2 regions of the Paenibacillus stellifer genome follow, and region 1 is predicted to be linked to the other one. Evidence: predicted binding sites of a transcription regulator. Region 1 holds the regulator's gene; the other holds the start of a gene.
What was found. The regulator NrdR, encoded in region 1, represses ribonucleotide reductase genes. The targets are predictions, from matches to a motif close to AACACNATATATNGTGTT.

Region 1 (7,126 bases):
AAAGCGGGCTATGTCACAACGCTGCTGGAGCGCCGCCGCTATTTGCCGGAGATCAATGCGAGCAATTTCAATCAGCGGTCGTTCGCCGAGCGGACAGCGATGAATACGCCGATTCAGGGCACCGCTGCCGACATCATCAAGCTGGCCATGATTCACATGGACCGCGCGCTGTTCGAGCGGGGACTGAAGAGCCGCATGCTGCTTCAGGTGCATGACGAACTGGTCTTCGAGGTGCCGGAGGATGAACTGGAGATTATGAAGACTCTCGTGCCGGAGGTAATGGAAGCCGCGCTGAAGCTGTCCGTGCCGCTCAAGGCTGAGGTAAGTTATGGAAGCGACTGGTATGAGGCGAAATAAAGTCCCGCGCCCCCGGCTTATCTTGGTATAATGAAAGCTGAGGTGATGACATCATGCCGGAACTTCCGGAGGTAGAGACCGTTAAGCGAACATTGAACACCTTGATTCACGGTAAAAGAATACAAAAAGTCACCGTCCGGCTGCCCCGGATTATCCGGCGGCCGGACGATATCACGATATTTGCGCATATGCTGGAAGGCCATACAATCCAGACGGTGGAGCGGCGCGGCAAATTTCTGCGTTTTCTGCTGGATGGACTCGTGCTGGTCAGCCATCTGCGGATGGAGGGGCGGTACGGCCTGTATGCCGAGGGCGATCCTCTGGACAAGCACAGTCATGTGATTTTCCACTTCGATGACGGCACTGAGCTCCGGTACACCGATGTCCGGCAGTTCGGGACAATGGATCTGTTCCTTCCCGGCGAGGATCTTCTTCAGCAGCCGCTGAAAAATCTGGGGCTGGAGCCGCTGTCTCCTGATTTTACGGCGGAGGCGTTTAAGGCTCTGCTTGCCGGGAAGAATACAAAAATCAAACCGCTGCTGCTCAATCAGGCATACGTGGTCGGCATCGGCAATATTTATGTGGATGAGTCCCTGCATGCTGCAGGCATTCATCCGGAGAGAGCTGCCGGTTCCTTGACCGATGAGCAGATCGTCCGGCTTCACGACTCCATTGTCGATACGCTGACGAACGCGGTGAACGCCGGCGGCTCTTCCGTTAAGTCCTACGTGAACGGCCAGGGAGAGAGCGGAAGCTATCAGCATAAGCTTCGGATATACGGGCGTAAGGATGAACCTTGTTACACTTGCGGCTCCAAGGTGGAGAAGAGCGTTGTCGGGGGACGGGGCACGCATTTTTGCCCAAGCTGCCAGCCTCCGCTGCTGACCTAGGCCGGTTTATTCTGGATTCTCCAGTCTGCGCTGGATTGCGCCGGATAATTAGTTGTTTCACACGGTTTCAAGAAGGATGACACCACCGGGACCTCCCGCCCATATACTGGGTGAAGAATGCTACATTAGCGAACGACGGCTTGAGGGGTTGAAGGCCCCTTATAGCCCCGGTTCTTCACGGGAGGGATTGCGGGTGTTTAGCCCTTTTGTTTCACTGCTGCTGCTGGCTTTTGCCCTGAGTCTGGACGGTTTCGGCGTTGGCGTTACATATGGTCTGCGCAAGCTGAAAATTCCTTTGTTCTCGGTTCTGATCATTGCGCTGTGTTCAGGCGTTGTGATGAGCGTGTCGATGCAGGTCGGCGTGCTGCTCTCATCGGTTGTATCTCCCGGGATTGCGTCCCGTATCGGCGCTGTCATCATTTTGCTGATGGGCTGCTGGTCGCTGGTGCAGATGCTGATCCAGAAGGATGACGGCAAGGCGGCCGAAGCGAGGGGCGGCGAGCAGGCTGAAGCAGGTGAACATGCGGGAGAGAACGGCAGTGAATGTGTGCCTGTGGAGCTTGATGTGGTCTTGACGTCATCCGGGCCGTCTTTGCCAGAACCGGTGCGCGCAGATGATGGGAATCAAGACGAGAAGTCCGCCGTATTCTCGCTGGAGCTTCGGCGTCTTGGGATCGTCATTCAGATTCTGCGCACCCCGTCGTCGGCGGATATGGACAAATCGGGCAGCATTTCGCCCCTTGAAGCGCTGGTCCTCGGGATTGCGCTTTCCCTTGACGCATTCGGAGCAGGGCTTGGCGCTGCGCTCTTGGGCTTTGAACCGCTGCGGACTTCGCTTACGATTGCGCTGTTCAGCGGAAGCATTCTGCTTCTGGGGCTTCATACCGGCTTCCGGTTCTCCGGAAGCTCCTGGATGAAGCGGGCTTCGCTGCTGCCGGCGCTCTTATTGATTGCCATTGGAATACTGAAGCTGTTATGAGGTGAAAACATGATTATGGGTTTGACCGGAGGAATAGCCTCCGGCAAAAGCACCGTGTCCGCCCTGCTGGTGAGCAAGGGAGCAAGGCTCGTCGACGCCGATGCCATTGCCCGGGAGATCATGCTCCCCGGACACGAGGTGCTGGCCTCCGTTGCCGAATTCTTCGGCGCGGAGGTGCTGCAACCCGACGGAACGCTGAACCGGTCGAAGCTGGGGGACATCGTATTCCGCGACCCTGAAGCCCGGAAGACGCTCAACGGGCTAACCCATCCGGTGATCCGCAGGATTACCCGGGAGCGGATGGAGGCTTTTGAGCGGGAGGATGCTTCCCGGCTTACTATCGTGGATATTCCGCTGCTCTACGAAACGGAGCAGGAGGATCTGTTCGAGAAGATCTTGGTGGTTTATGTACCGCGTGAGGTGCAGATTCAGCGGCTGATCGCCCGAAATGGGCTGACGGAGGAACAGGCCAAGGCCCGGCTCGATTCGCAGATGGATATTGAGCTCAAACGGGAGAAGGCCGACTACGTGATTGACAACAGTGGCGATCCCGCCGAAACAGAGAAGCAGATCGAGCAGTTGATGGACAGGCTGGGATTTACATGCTGAGGCTGCTGCGCAAAAAACGGGTTCTGCTTCTCTTGTTCATCGGCTTCACCGCCGTTCTGTTTCTCAGCACGAACTGGATGTCCTGGTTCTATCCCATCCATTATAAAGAGGATATCCGCAAGCACAGCCTCACTTATCAGGTCGACCCCTTTCTTGTCGCAGCCATCATCCGGGTCGAGACGAACTACAAGACCGGCAAGGAATCCCGTAAGGGAGCGCTGGGACTCATGCAATTGATGCCTGACACGGCGAAATGGGCGCTCGAGAAGGCCAAGCTGCCCGATGTTTCGCTGGACAAGCTGAGGGATGAACCTTCCGCTAACATTGAGCTGGGAACCTGGTATCTGCATACGCTGTCAGGAGAGTTCGGCGGCAACCGTGCGATGATGATTGCGGCTTATAATGCGGGGCCGGGGAAGGTGAAGAGCTGGCTGGAGGACGGTTCCTGGGACGGAAGCGAGGAGCAGTTGAAGAATATTCCGTTCGGTGAAACGCGGCACTATGTGCAGCGGGTCATTTATTATTACAATCAGTATGTTGAAATCTACGGAAACATGTTCTGACCCAAAATTCAACGCATAAAGAAGTGCCGGCGGCCTGAAGGCCGCTCAGCACTTCCAAATCATTGCCCTGTTAAAGGCGAATTACTGGAATTGTCCAGCCAGCTGTTGTTCGGCCAGAGTTACCAGACGTTTGGTGATGTATCCACCGATCGAACCGTTTTCGTAAGAAGTTTTATTGCCTTGATATCCGTCCGGGGAAAGAGTGATACCAAGTTCTTGGGCAACCTCATATTTCAGTTGCTCCAAAGCGGCGTTGGCTTTAGGTACAACCAGGTTGTTGGTGCTGGAGCTGCCATTGCTTGCCTGTGCCATTGTTGTTCACCTCCTATCGGTTGGTAACAGTATTATGTGCCGAACCTGCCATATTCATAACCGGAACGGACAAGGTGTTTACTGGAAAAAAAGTTCCTCTTGATAACCCAAATACAATGCGAAGGAAGTGACCGCGAGGCATGAAATGCCCTTATTGCGACCATACCAATACCAAGGTGCTGGACTCCCGTCCGGCCAATGAGAACAGATCCATCAGACGCAGGCGAGAGTGTGAGAAATGCAGCCGCCGTTTTACCACATTTGAAATGGTGGAGGAGACTCCGCTGATTGTGATCAAAAAGGGCGGCAGCCGCGAGGAATTCAGCCGTGATAAAATTCTCCGGGGCCTGATTCGCGCCTGCGAGAAACGTCCCGTCTCCGTTGAGCGTCTGGAGATGATCGTCTCCGAGGTCGAGAAATCGCTGCGGGGCATCGCCGTCGCCGAAGTGGAGAGCCGTCAGATCGGCGAGCTGGTCATGGAACAGCTGTATCCGGTGGACGAGGTTGCCTATGTACGCTTCGCGTCGGTATACCGCCAGTTCAAGGACATCAATATGTTCATGAAAGAGCTGAAGGCGCTGCTGTCCAAGAATGAAGATGAGGATGTGCTGTAAGACGCTGCGGCATCTTGCAGATCGATCGTCGGATGGAGAGGACAGTTACGTGAATATAGAAAAGTGTTGACATCAGGTTTGGGATTCTGTATTATATAAAAGTCGGCTGTGAGATATTGCTTAGTGGACAAGCCGATCAGCATACATATCCCAATTCCATAAGGGGCCTTAGCTCAGCTGGGAGAGCGCATCGCTGGCAGCGATGAGGTCAGGGGTTCGATCCCCCTAGGCTCCACCATATTATGGACTCTTAGCTCAGATGGTAGAGCATTCGACTCTTAATCGACAGGTCCAGGGTTCGAGCCCCTGAGAGTCCATTATAAGTAAAGACGGCAGAGATGCCGTCTCTTTTTGCGTATTCAGGAGAAGAGCGGTACAGCAGCGTGTCCTCCCGAATTCACGTGTTACGGATAGAAAATCTTTTCGGCATTAACGGTCGGTTCCGGGGTTAAAATGACATCAGGCGTGTTGACAGTTCTGCGGAACGAGAGTATATTAAACAATGAATTAAACAATGTTTAAATCGATGCTTAAATTGGCATTACTAAGGAGGAGAACATGAAATAGTATGGCTAAGGGAGAAGAATCGGCGGCGTCTGGCGACAAAGCAACGAAACAGCAAATTCTAGACGCCACGATCGCATTGATCCGCGAGGAAGGAATTGCGAACCTGACAATGCGGCGGATCGCCGCCAAAGCGGGCAGCAATCTGGCGCTGGTCAATTACCACTACCACTCCAAGGATAATCTGTTGGAAGAAGCTACGCGCATGCTGATTTCCGGTTTCGACGACGCATTTGGCGCGCTGGAGGACGAGAGCCTGCCGCCAAGAGAGCGGCTGCTGCGTTTTTTCAAGGCCTATGTCGGCTATCTTCGTCAGTATCCGGGACTAGCGAAGCAGATGGTGGACCAGAGCGGAAACATCCTGCGTTCCATTCATAAGTATTCCCAATACAGCAAGACGATAAAGAGAAAAAAAATGCTGGAGACACTAAGCGGCATCAGTGGCGTGACCGACGAGAAGCGGCTGCAGCTGATGATGGTACAGCTCCAGGGAGCTGTGCTGATTCCGATTGTCATGTACCCCTGCGGAAGAGACGAGGAGGCGGAAGTGGAGTCACCGTTCCAGAATCTCCCGTCGGTCGACGAACAGATTGAGAATCTGTTTGACCATTATTTTTACCGGTATGACCGGGGTGCCTCGCAGCATCAATAATTAAGTAGTGGAGATGAAAAAATGAAACCTACTGTACAAGGCGCCGCGGCCGCCGAAGAAAGCTTTTCGCTGAAAGCCATTATTCCGCCGCTGCTGGCGATTATCGTCGGCATGATTATGGTTATTCTGGACAGCACTGTTGTCAATGTGGCTATCCCCGCTCTGGTGGATTACTTCGATACGAGCCTCAAAACCGTTCAATGGACGATTACAGGATATACGCTTGCTCTGTCTGCTGTTATACCTCTGGCTGGCTGGATGAGCGACCGCTTCGGCGCCCGGCGGGTGTTCCTGGGCACGATCATTATGTTCGTCATCGGCTCTGTACTATGTTCCGTCTCTCAGAGCTCGACGCAGCTGATTGTCTTCCGGATCATTCAGGGTCTTGGCGGGGGGATGGTCGCCCCGATCGGTATGGCGATGGTATTCCGGCTGGCACCGCCCGAGCGCAGAGGCTCGATTATGGGCATGCTCGGAATTCCGATGCTGCTGGCGCCAGCGCTGGGGCCGGTGCTGTCGGGCTGGCTGATCGAGTATGCAAGCTGGCACTGGATCTTCCTGATCAATCTGCCGATCGGCATTCTGGCCGTCGTGCTGGGCTTCAAATATTTGCCGATTACCGAGCGGCATGAGACGCCGCATCTGGATTTGCTGGGCATGATCCTCGCTCCGATCGCGTTTGCGATGCTGGCTTACGGCGTCAACGAAGGGGGCACGGATGGCTGGTCAACGACAGCCGCCATCACGGGCCTTGTCGTCGGCGGGGTAGCGCTGCTGCTCTTTATCGTGGTGGAACTGATGCAGAAAAATCCGCTGCTGGAGCTGCGCGTCTTCGGCTCCTCGCATTTCACCAGAGGCATTCTGCTGGCCTGGATTACACAGGCTGCCCTGTTCGGCTCCATGCTGTTCGTGCCGCTGTATTTGCAGCAGGTGCGCAGCTATACGCCGCTTGAGACCGGACTTATCCTTCTGCCGCAGGCGCTGGCTTCGGGAATCGGGATGCCGCTTGGCGGCAGATTGTTTGACAAGATCGGTGCCCGGCCGCTGGCTTTTGTCGGGTTGATCATCATTTCTGGAGGACTGTTCCTGCTGTCGGGAATTACGGTCGATACCAGTCTGCCGCATATTATGCTGTGTCTGGGCATGATGGGGCTCGGAATGGGCCTGACGATGATGCCGGTTAACACCCATGTGTTGAACTCGGCTCCACGCCATCTGGTCGGTCGCGTTACACCGCTGACGACGGCGGCGCAGCAAGTGGTAGTCTCGTTCGCCGTTGCGGGGATGACTGGCTATCTGACTTCGCGGATTACCGCGCATATGGCGGAGGCTGGCAAGGGCGGCAACCCTCTGGCTGCTGCATCGCAGGGCTTCGACGATGTGTTCTTCTTCACGGCCTGCATCGCCGTGGCCGGCGTTCTGTTCAGCCTGTTCCTGCGCAAGCCCGCCTCTGACGGCGGGAACTCCGGGAAGAAAGCCGCTCCTGCTCCCGAAGCTGCTTCGATGATCGGACATTAATTGCACGAAGAGCATGTGTACGAAAAATGCCATGCAACTGGCTGCCGAGAATTCTCGGCAGCTTTTTT
Region 2 (7,126 bases), 220 kb from region 1:
GTTGCTTCGTAGGTAATTAACGCCTCGTTCGAGGGGGAGTCCATTGCCGCCGCTGGCTCATATGTATTCAGCTTCCCTGGTGTGCTCTGCGTCTCTGCTGTGTTCTGCGTCTCTACCGGTGCATTGTTGCCGTCGTCGCAGGAGGCTAGCAGCAGACACGAAATTAACACAGCTAAGATTATCCGTCGACTTTTCATCATTTGAAGTCTCCTTCCGGAGTTTTGGTAGATATGACCGTAAAGTATTGATGCCAATCATCGATAGAGTGCTCTTCGACGTTCGCTGCAGAGAGTAGAAAAAAGAACGAATAAAACGAATACGCTGACCAGGCTGTTTGGTTTCAAACGAAGTGCTTGTCTTGCTAAGGCTCCTTCAGCATGTCCGGCGTTACCTCAGTGACATTTATATTAGGGAATCTGAATAATAAAGTAATTTACTGACATGAAAAAGCAAAAAAGCCTACAGAATAGTAGATTCTGTAGGCAAGAGATTATTTTAATTCACTTTAATGGGTTGTGACGGCCTCATCATATTTAATCCTCACCCGCAGCGGCTGTATCCGCAGTTGCTGCATGTTTTGCAGCCCTCGATGTTGATCAGCGAGGCGGAGCCGCAGGACGGGCACAGGTCGCGGGACTCGCTGGAGGAGTGGCTGTGCACATGGCCTCCGTGGCCATGGTCAGCCGCTGCTGTTGCTGCCGAAGCGCCGCTGGCCTGAAGCTCCGCGTTCAGCGCGCTCTCGAAATCTTCGACCGCGAGCGTGGCCGCGATCGGAGCGGATACATGCTCCTCATGTGCATTGTTCTGCACATGGGTCTCAAGCGCCTTCGCCACCGCATCGGCGATGGACTCGACGCGGTTCGCGCCGAAGCCGATGGCGCCGGAGCCGCCGATGCCCTTGAGATGCTTGATCAGCAGCTCCACCTTCTCGCCGTGGTCCCCGTACCGGAGGAACAGCGAGCAGACGCGGCCGAGCGCTTCCGCCATGGCGAACACGTCCGAGCCGGCTTTGCCGACATTCAGGAAGATTTCAGCCGGCGTGCCGTCCAGGTCGTTGATCGTGATGTACGCCATGCCAAACGGCGTGTTGATCTTATAGGTAGCGCCGCGCAGAACCTGCGGGCGCTTCTTGTACTGCTTGTCGACGACGCTGCCGGACGGCTGTACGACAGGTGTGGCAGGTGCAGCCAGTGCTGTGGCTGGAGCCGGTGCGGCCGCTTGAGGTGCAGCTGCCTCTTCAGCCTGATCAGACGGTTCAGCACTTTCCTTCAGCGGAGCGTCCTTCTTATCTTCCTTCTTCTCGGTCTGCAGAACCTGCGTGTCACGGCTGCCGTCGCGGTAGATCGTGACGCCTTTGCAGCCGAGGTCGAATGCGAGCTCATACAGCTCTTTTGTCTCTTCAATCGTGAAGTCGTTCGGGCAGTTGGCCGTCTTGGAGATCGAGCTGTCCACCCAGCGCTGAATCGCCGCCTGCACACGGATATGATCCTTCGCGGACAGATCCATCGAGGTTACGAAATAATCCGGCAGCTCTTCGCCCGGATGGGCTTCCAGATATTCCTGGGCGATCGGCACGAACTGCTCGTCGAAGCCGAGACGGCTCTGGCGGAAATATTTAAACGCAAAGTACGGCTCAATACCGGTCGAAGTGCCGACCATTGTACCTGTGCTGCCTGTCGGAGCCTGGGTAATAACAGTAACGTTGCGCATGCCGTTCTTCGTGATGGCTTCGCCAACTTCCGGATATACCTCAGTGATATTTTTCATGAAGCCGCTCAGCAAATATTTCTCAGTGTCGAACGCTTCGAAGGAACCCTTCTCGGCCGCAATTCCGGCGGAAGCCAAATACGCCTCACGGGCCATGAAGCCGTACAACTTGTCCAGGAATTCCAGCGATTCCGGGCTGCCGTAGCGGATGTTCAGCTTGATCATCAGCTCGGCGAGACCCATCGTTCCGAGACCAACGCGGCGTTCCTTCTTCTGGTTAGCTTCGTTCTCCGGGAAATGGTACGGTGTCTTGTCGATAACATTATCGAGGAAGCGCACCGAATAGCGGGTTGTCGTGCCCAGATCGTCCCAGGCGACATCATGGTTCTCCGCGTCATAGAACTTGGAAAGGTTGATGGCCGACAGGTTGCAGACGCCCCAGCCAGGCAGCCCCTGCTCGCCGCAAGGATTCGTGCAGATAATTGGGTTGAAGTACCAGCTGTTGGACATCTGGTTATAGTATTCCATGAAGACGACGCCCGGCTCCGCCGATTTCCATGCGGATTCGATGATCGTATGCCAGATTTCGCGGGCTTTGACCGTGCGATAATGGTTCACCTTGCGGCCGGCCTCTTTCCACTTGTCGAGATCGCCGTCCCATACTTCATTGTAGTCAGGATAGGTCGTATCCGGGAACACAAGCTCCCAGTCGAGGTCTTCCTTGACGGCTTTCATGAAGCTGTTGCTCACGCATACCGACAGATTGGCGTTCGTCACCTGGCCCATCGTCTGCTTGACGGTGATGAAGTCGAGCACGTCCGGATGCCAGTCGTTGATCATGAGCATGAGCGCGCCCCGGCGGCTTCCGCCCTGCTCGATCAGACCGGTCGTGTAGCTGAACAGGCCGCCCCAGGACACGGCGCCGCTGGAGGAACCGTTCACGCCCTTAACGACCGCTCTGCGCGGACGAAGGGACGACAGATTGATACCGACGCCGCCGCCGCGGGCCATAATCTCGGTCATTTCGGACAGCGTCTCCATGATGCCGCCGCGGCTGTCCTTCGGCGAAGGAATGACATAGCAGTTGAACAGCGTAAGCTCATCGCTGGCACCCGCGCCTGCCGCAATCCGGCCGCCCGGAACCAGCTTCCAGTCATCCAGAATGCTGCGGAATTTGTCCTGCCATTGGCGCTGCAGCTCCGGCGACTTCTCAACCGAAGCCATCGCTCCGGCGAGACGGTCCCACATTTCTTCAGGGGTCTTCTCAATATTAAGCGTCAGCTTCTCCACATCGGACTTCACGAGCTCGCCGCGGCGGGTCTTCACCGTCACGATCCGGCCCTCGCGCTCGACGATCTCGCCGACTTCCTTGGTCGGGAATTTGGGGTCGTCCTTCGTCAGAACGAGAACCACATCTCCCACTTTGGCGTTATTCGTGTCGGCATCTTTCCAGGCATATCGGTCCAAAAAGATTTTTTCGCTCAAGCCTTCCAGCCGCTGACTGTGTTCCACTGTACTCAATATAAACAACCTCCTGAAAGTAAAATGATTAGTCCGATTTCCCGTTACCAGCCAATAAACGCTTTCGCTGGTTTTCAAACGGGATTTTTCATTTTTTCACAATATATTGTGTGAAATAGCTTTTAAACTATACCATATCTTGTAGATTGTGTCCCAAGTCGAAAAGAACGGACGAAGCCCCGAAATCTCCTTTCTAGCTCGCGAAATCTCTTTGTTTCTCCTTTTTTTAGAGACTCGCGCCAAAAAGGCAATTGTTATGAATTCCGCTGCTTTAGCGCATACTGGTGATACGTTCCGTAAGTATATTCCAAGCGGGAGGAGACAGCCTGCATGAAGCAAGATCTCCGCATCATAACCGGCCCGGCTCCCGGTCGAGTCCCCGAGCCGCAGCTTCCCGTCCCATTGAACTTCGACCGGAGCTGGCTTGACGATCTGAAGGCAGGTCTGCAAAAAGGCGGACCCTGGGGCGAGCTGCGTCTCGCCCGTCTCGCCGTCGAAGGCGAAGCGTCCGGCCTGATTGAGAGCTTCGAAGAGCTGCAGTGCATGAAGCATCTGCCCTCACTGTCGCCGCTTCCCCATCAGCTGGACACCGCCCGCCGGGTGCTGTTTCAGATGTCGGGACGCGCCATTCTGGCGGACGAAGTCGGTCTAGGCAAGACGATCGAAGCGGGCCTTGTGCTGAAAGAGTACCTGGTCCGCGGGCTGGTCAGAAGAGTGCTGATCCTCGTCCCGGCATCCCTGGTGCTGCAATGGGTGCGCGAGCTGAACACCAAATTCGGCATTTCGGCCGTTGCCCAGAAGAAAGCCTATTCCTGGGACAACGATATCGTGGTCGCGTCCATGGACACGGCCAAAAGGCCTCCCCATAAGGAGCGCCTGATCCAGGACGAATATGACATGCTTATCATCGACGAAGCCCATAAGCTCAAGAACAAGAAGACAACCAACTACCAGTTCGTTCAGCAGCTTCGTAAAAAATACTGCCTTCTGCTCACCGCCACACCCGTGCAGAACGATCTCGGCGAGCTGTTCAACCTCATTACGCTGCTGAAGCCGGGACAGCTCGGCAACCAGGGTGATTTTGCCGCCAATTTCGTGGTAGATAAGCGCGTGGCAAAGAATGAGGAGCAGCTACGCGGCGAGCTGTCGAAGGTCATGATCCGCAACCGCCGGGGCGAAGGGCCGGTGTCTTTTACGAAGCGGAAGGTTCGAAACGTCTCGCTTACTCTATCGCCCGAAGAACAAACATTATATGACGGCGTCACAGCTTTTGTCAAAGACCAGTATGAGGAGTCCGGGGGCAACTTAAGCAGCATGCTGTCGCTCGTCACTCTGCAGCGCGAGGTGTGCAGCAGCCGGGACGCCGTCTTTGTCACCCTGGTCAATTTGATTAAAAAGCTGCCGGAAGACTCCCCGCGCCGTGAACGGATGATCGGGCTGCTTCAGCAGATCCGGTCCGTGAAAGCGAATACGAAGGCGGAGAAGACGATTGAACTGGTCAAGGATATGAACGAGAAGGTAATCGTCTTCACCGAGTACCGGGCGACTCAGGAGTATTTGCTCGGATATTTCCGCAGCCACGGGCTGCAGGCCGTCCCCTACTCGGGCGGAATGAACCGCGGCAAGAAGGACTGGATGATGGATCTGTTCCGGGGCCGCGCCCAGGTTATGATCGCCACCGAAGCGGGCGGCGAAGGCATCAACCTGCAGTTCTGCCACCACATGGTCAATTTCGATCTGCCTTGGAACCCGATGCGGGTGGAGCAGCGGATCGGCCGGGTTCACCGGCTCGGCCAGCAGAACGACGTTCATATTCACAACCTGTCGACAGCCGGAACGATCGAGGAGCATATTCTGCATCTGCTGCATGAGAAAATCAATCTGTTCGAGAGCGTCATCGGCGGACTCGACACGATTCTCGAACGGTTCGAGAAGAAAGAATCGCTGGAGAAGAGTCTGTACAAAGTCATGCTCGAGGCTGGAAGCGACGACGAGCTGCGCCGCAGGGTCGGCAGCATCGGCCAGACCTTGGCCGACCTGAAGGACGGCATTCAGGATGAAAGCGGGGCGGCGACATGACGTTAACACCGAAGCAGGTCCAGAGCCAGGTGATGGAATATTTAATGGCGACCGACTGCCAGATTATCGAAAAATCGCCGGTCCATGTTACGGTCAAGCTGTCACCCCGCGCAGACCGGATGCTGACCGACCGGCCCTATTACTGGGGGTTCGTGGAGCGTACCGGCGCGGAGCCGGAAACGCTGTCCTTCACGTTCGTCTTCGATCCGGAGACGTACGATGCCGTCCCCGGGCCGCGCAGTGCGGGGGGCCGCGCGGGAGGCCCGGGCGGCGCGGGAACGCCGCATGGCACAGGCGGCCCGGGCAGCCCGGCACCGGTGCCCGGGCCGCAGGCTGCGGGCGGGCGTAACCCCGTAGCCGGTTTTCCGGCCCCGGGAGTGCCGGCCGCACCGGGGCCGGGCGGTGCCGGCTCCCCGCCCGGCGCTGATCGCGCAGGCGCTCCCGCGCCTCAGCCGGGCACTGCGCCCGGTGTCTCCGCCGCTCAGCAGGCGGAGCTTCCTGCCGGCGTATCCCTGAGCGGGAACACGCTGGCAGGAACACCGCAGGAGGGCATCCTGTCCCGCTACTTCGGCGTCGCCCCCCTCCTGCCCAGGCTCGGTCCCGGCCTCATCCGCCGGGAGGATGTCGTCTTCGGCAGCAAGCGCCTCCGGCAGATTTGGGCAGCGGCCCGAAGCGAGGGCCGCTGCCTCTATCTCTTCGAGGAGCCGGGCGCCGTCCAGCGGCGCACGATCTTCCCGGCGGCCTATGAGCCCTGGCTCGCCGTCTGCTTCAAAATCGAGCTGAGCTGCGATTTGAAGCGGGAGGAGCTGCATTTCATCGGCGTGTCGCTGCTGAGCGGCGAAATCCGCGAACGCTTCGAGCACACGCTGGAAGAGATCCCGATGACTCCGCGCGTTCCGGAGAACATTCATGTTCAGCCGTCCGAGCTTACGCTGGACGAAGGGGCACAGCTGCTTGAACGGCATATCACCGCAGGGCTGGCGGTCCAGGATTACAGCTGGGCGATGGAAGCCCGTAAGCGTCTGGACGCTGAGCTTCAAATCATCGACGCCTATTATCAGGAGCTGATCCGGGAGACAGACGAGGAGCGGCGCGGGCAGGTTGAGGAGCAGTATCAAAGCCGCAGACGGGAGACCAGCTGGCAGTACAAACCCCATATTGCCGTGTCGCCCGTTGTCTATGGTTTGTTCCATCTTCGAAGCCGGCCGCAGGGCTGACCGCTACAAAGCGACCCCAGTCGCTAAATGGAGTCAAAAGTCCTTCGGACCGGCGCGACAGCATGCAACAGCCTTTTCAGAGCTTGTCCGCTACAATTAAGGCGAAATGAAGCGCCGAAAGACAGGTGAACCGAGATGAATAAGGATCAACGACCGGAGGCGTCCAGCGGACGTCTTCCAGTTACCGGGAATCGCAAGACCAGATTCAAGCGCACAGCCGCTCTCAAGAGAGCATCCCTACTATTGATCGTTGGGCTGCTGACGGCGGCTTCCTTTCCGCTGCTGCCGCACGGCTTGCCGGCATTAGCCGACTCCCGCCCCGGGAAGTCGGCCGTATCCGCTGCCCCATATTCCGGCCTCACAGCTGCCTTGAATGCTAAGAGCGCCAGTTCCGCTGCCGTCTCGGCCCAGTCTCCTCTACCCAAGCGAGGAGAGGATGACGCTACCGCTTCCGTCCTCGCTTTCGCCCGCCAGGCAGCGGACAAGCTGGCGGATAGCGAGCCGTTCAAAGCCTGGAAGACCGCGAAGCAGGAAATTGAAGCGCTTGGTCCGGGTACGCATGGCTGGCTAGTACGCGTGAAGGACGGAGACAAGGAAATCGG

Region 2: a site for NrdR is predicted at 3,324-3,341, ahead of PSTEL_RS10775 (adenosylcobalamin-dependent ribonucleoside-diphosphate reductase). Genes of this name have one in related genera too.

The regions. Positions count from the first base shown of each region.
Region 1 is NZ_CP009286.1:2,157,518-2,164,643, forward strand. It holds gene polA (DNA polymerase I) at 1-357, shown strand, start outside; gene mutM (DNA-formamidopyrimidine glycosylase) at 411-1,247, shown strand; gene PSTEL_RS09670 (manganese efflux pump) at 1,441-2,226, shown strand; gene coaE (dephospho-CoA kinase) at 2,236-2,835, shown strand; gene PSTEL_RS09680 (lytic transglycosylase domain-containing protein) at 2,832-3,398, shown strand; gene PSTEL_RS09685 (alpha/beta-type small acid-soluble spore protein) at 3,480-3,710, opposite strand; gene nrdR (transcriptional regulator NrdR) at 3,851-4,324, shown strand; tRNA gene PSTEL_RS09695 (tRNA-Ala) at 4,487-4,562, shown strand; tRNA gene PSTEL_RS09700 (tRNA-Lys) at 4,569-4,641, shown strand; gene PSTEL_RS09705 (TetR/AcrR family transcriptional regulator) at 4,893-5,540, shown strand; gene PSTEL_RS09710 (DHA2 family efflux MFS transporter permease subunit) at 5,562-7,058, shown strand.
Region 2 is NZ_CP009286.1:2,382,021-2,389,146, reverse strand. It holds gene PSTEL_RS10780 (serine hydrolase domain-containing protein) at 1-170, opposite strand, end outside; gene PSTEL_RS10775 (adenosylcobalamin-dependent ribonucleoside-diphosphate reductase) at 541-3,228, opposite strand; gene PSTEL_RS10770 (DEAD/DEAH box helicase) at 3,559-5,307, shown strand; gene PSTEL_RS10765 (YqhG family protein) at 5,304-6,524, shown strand; gene PSTEL_RS10760 (hypothetical protein) at 6,660-7,126, shown strand, end outside.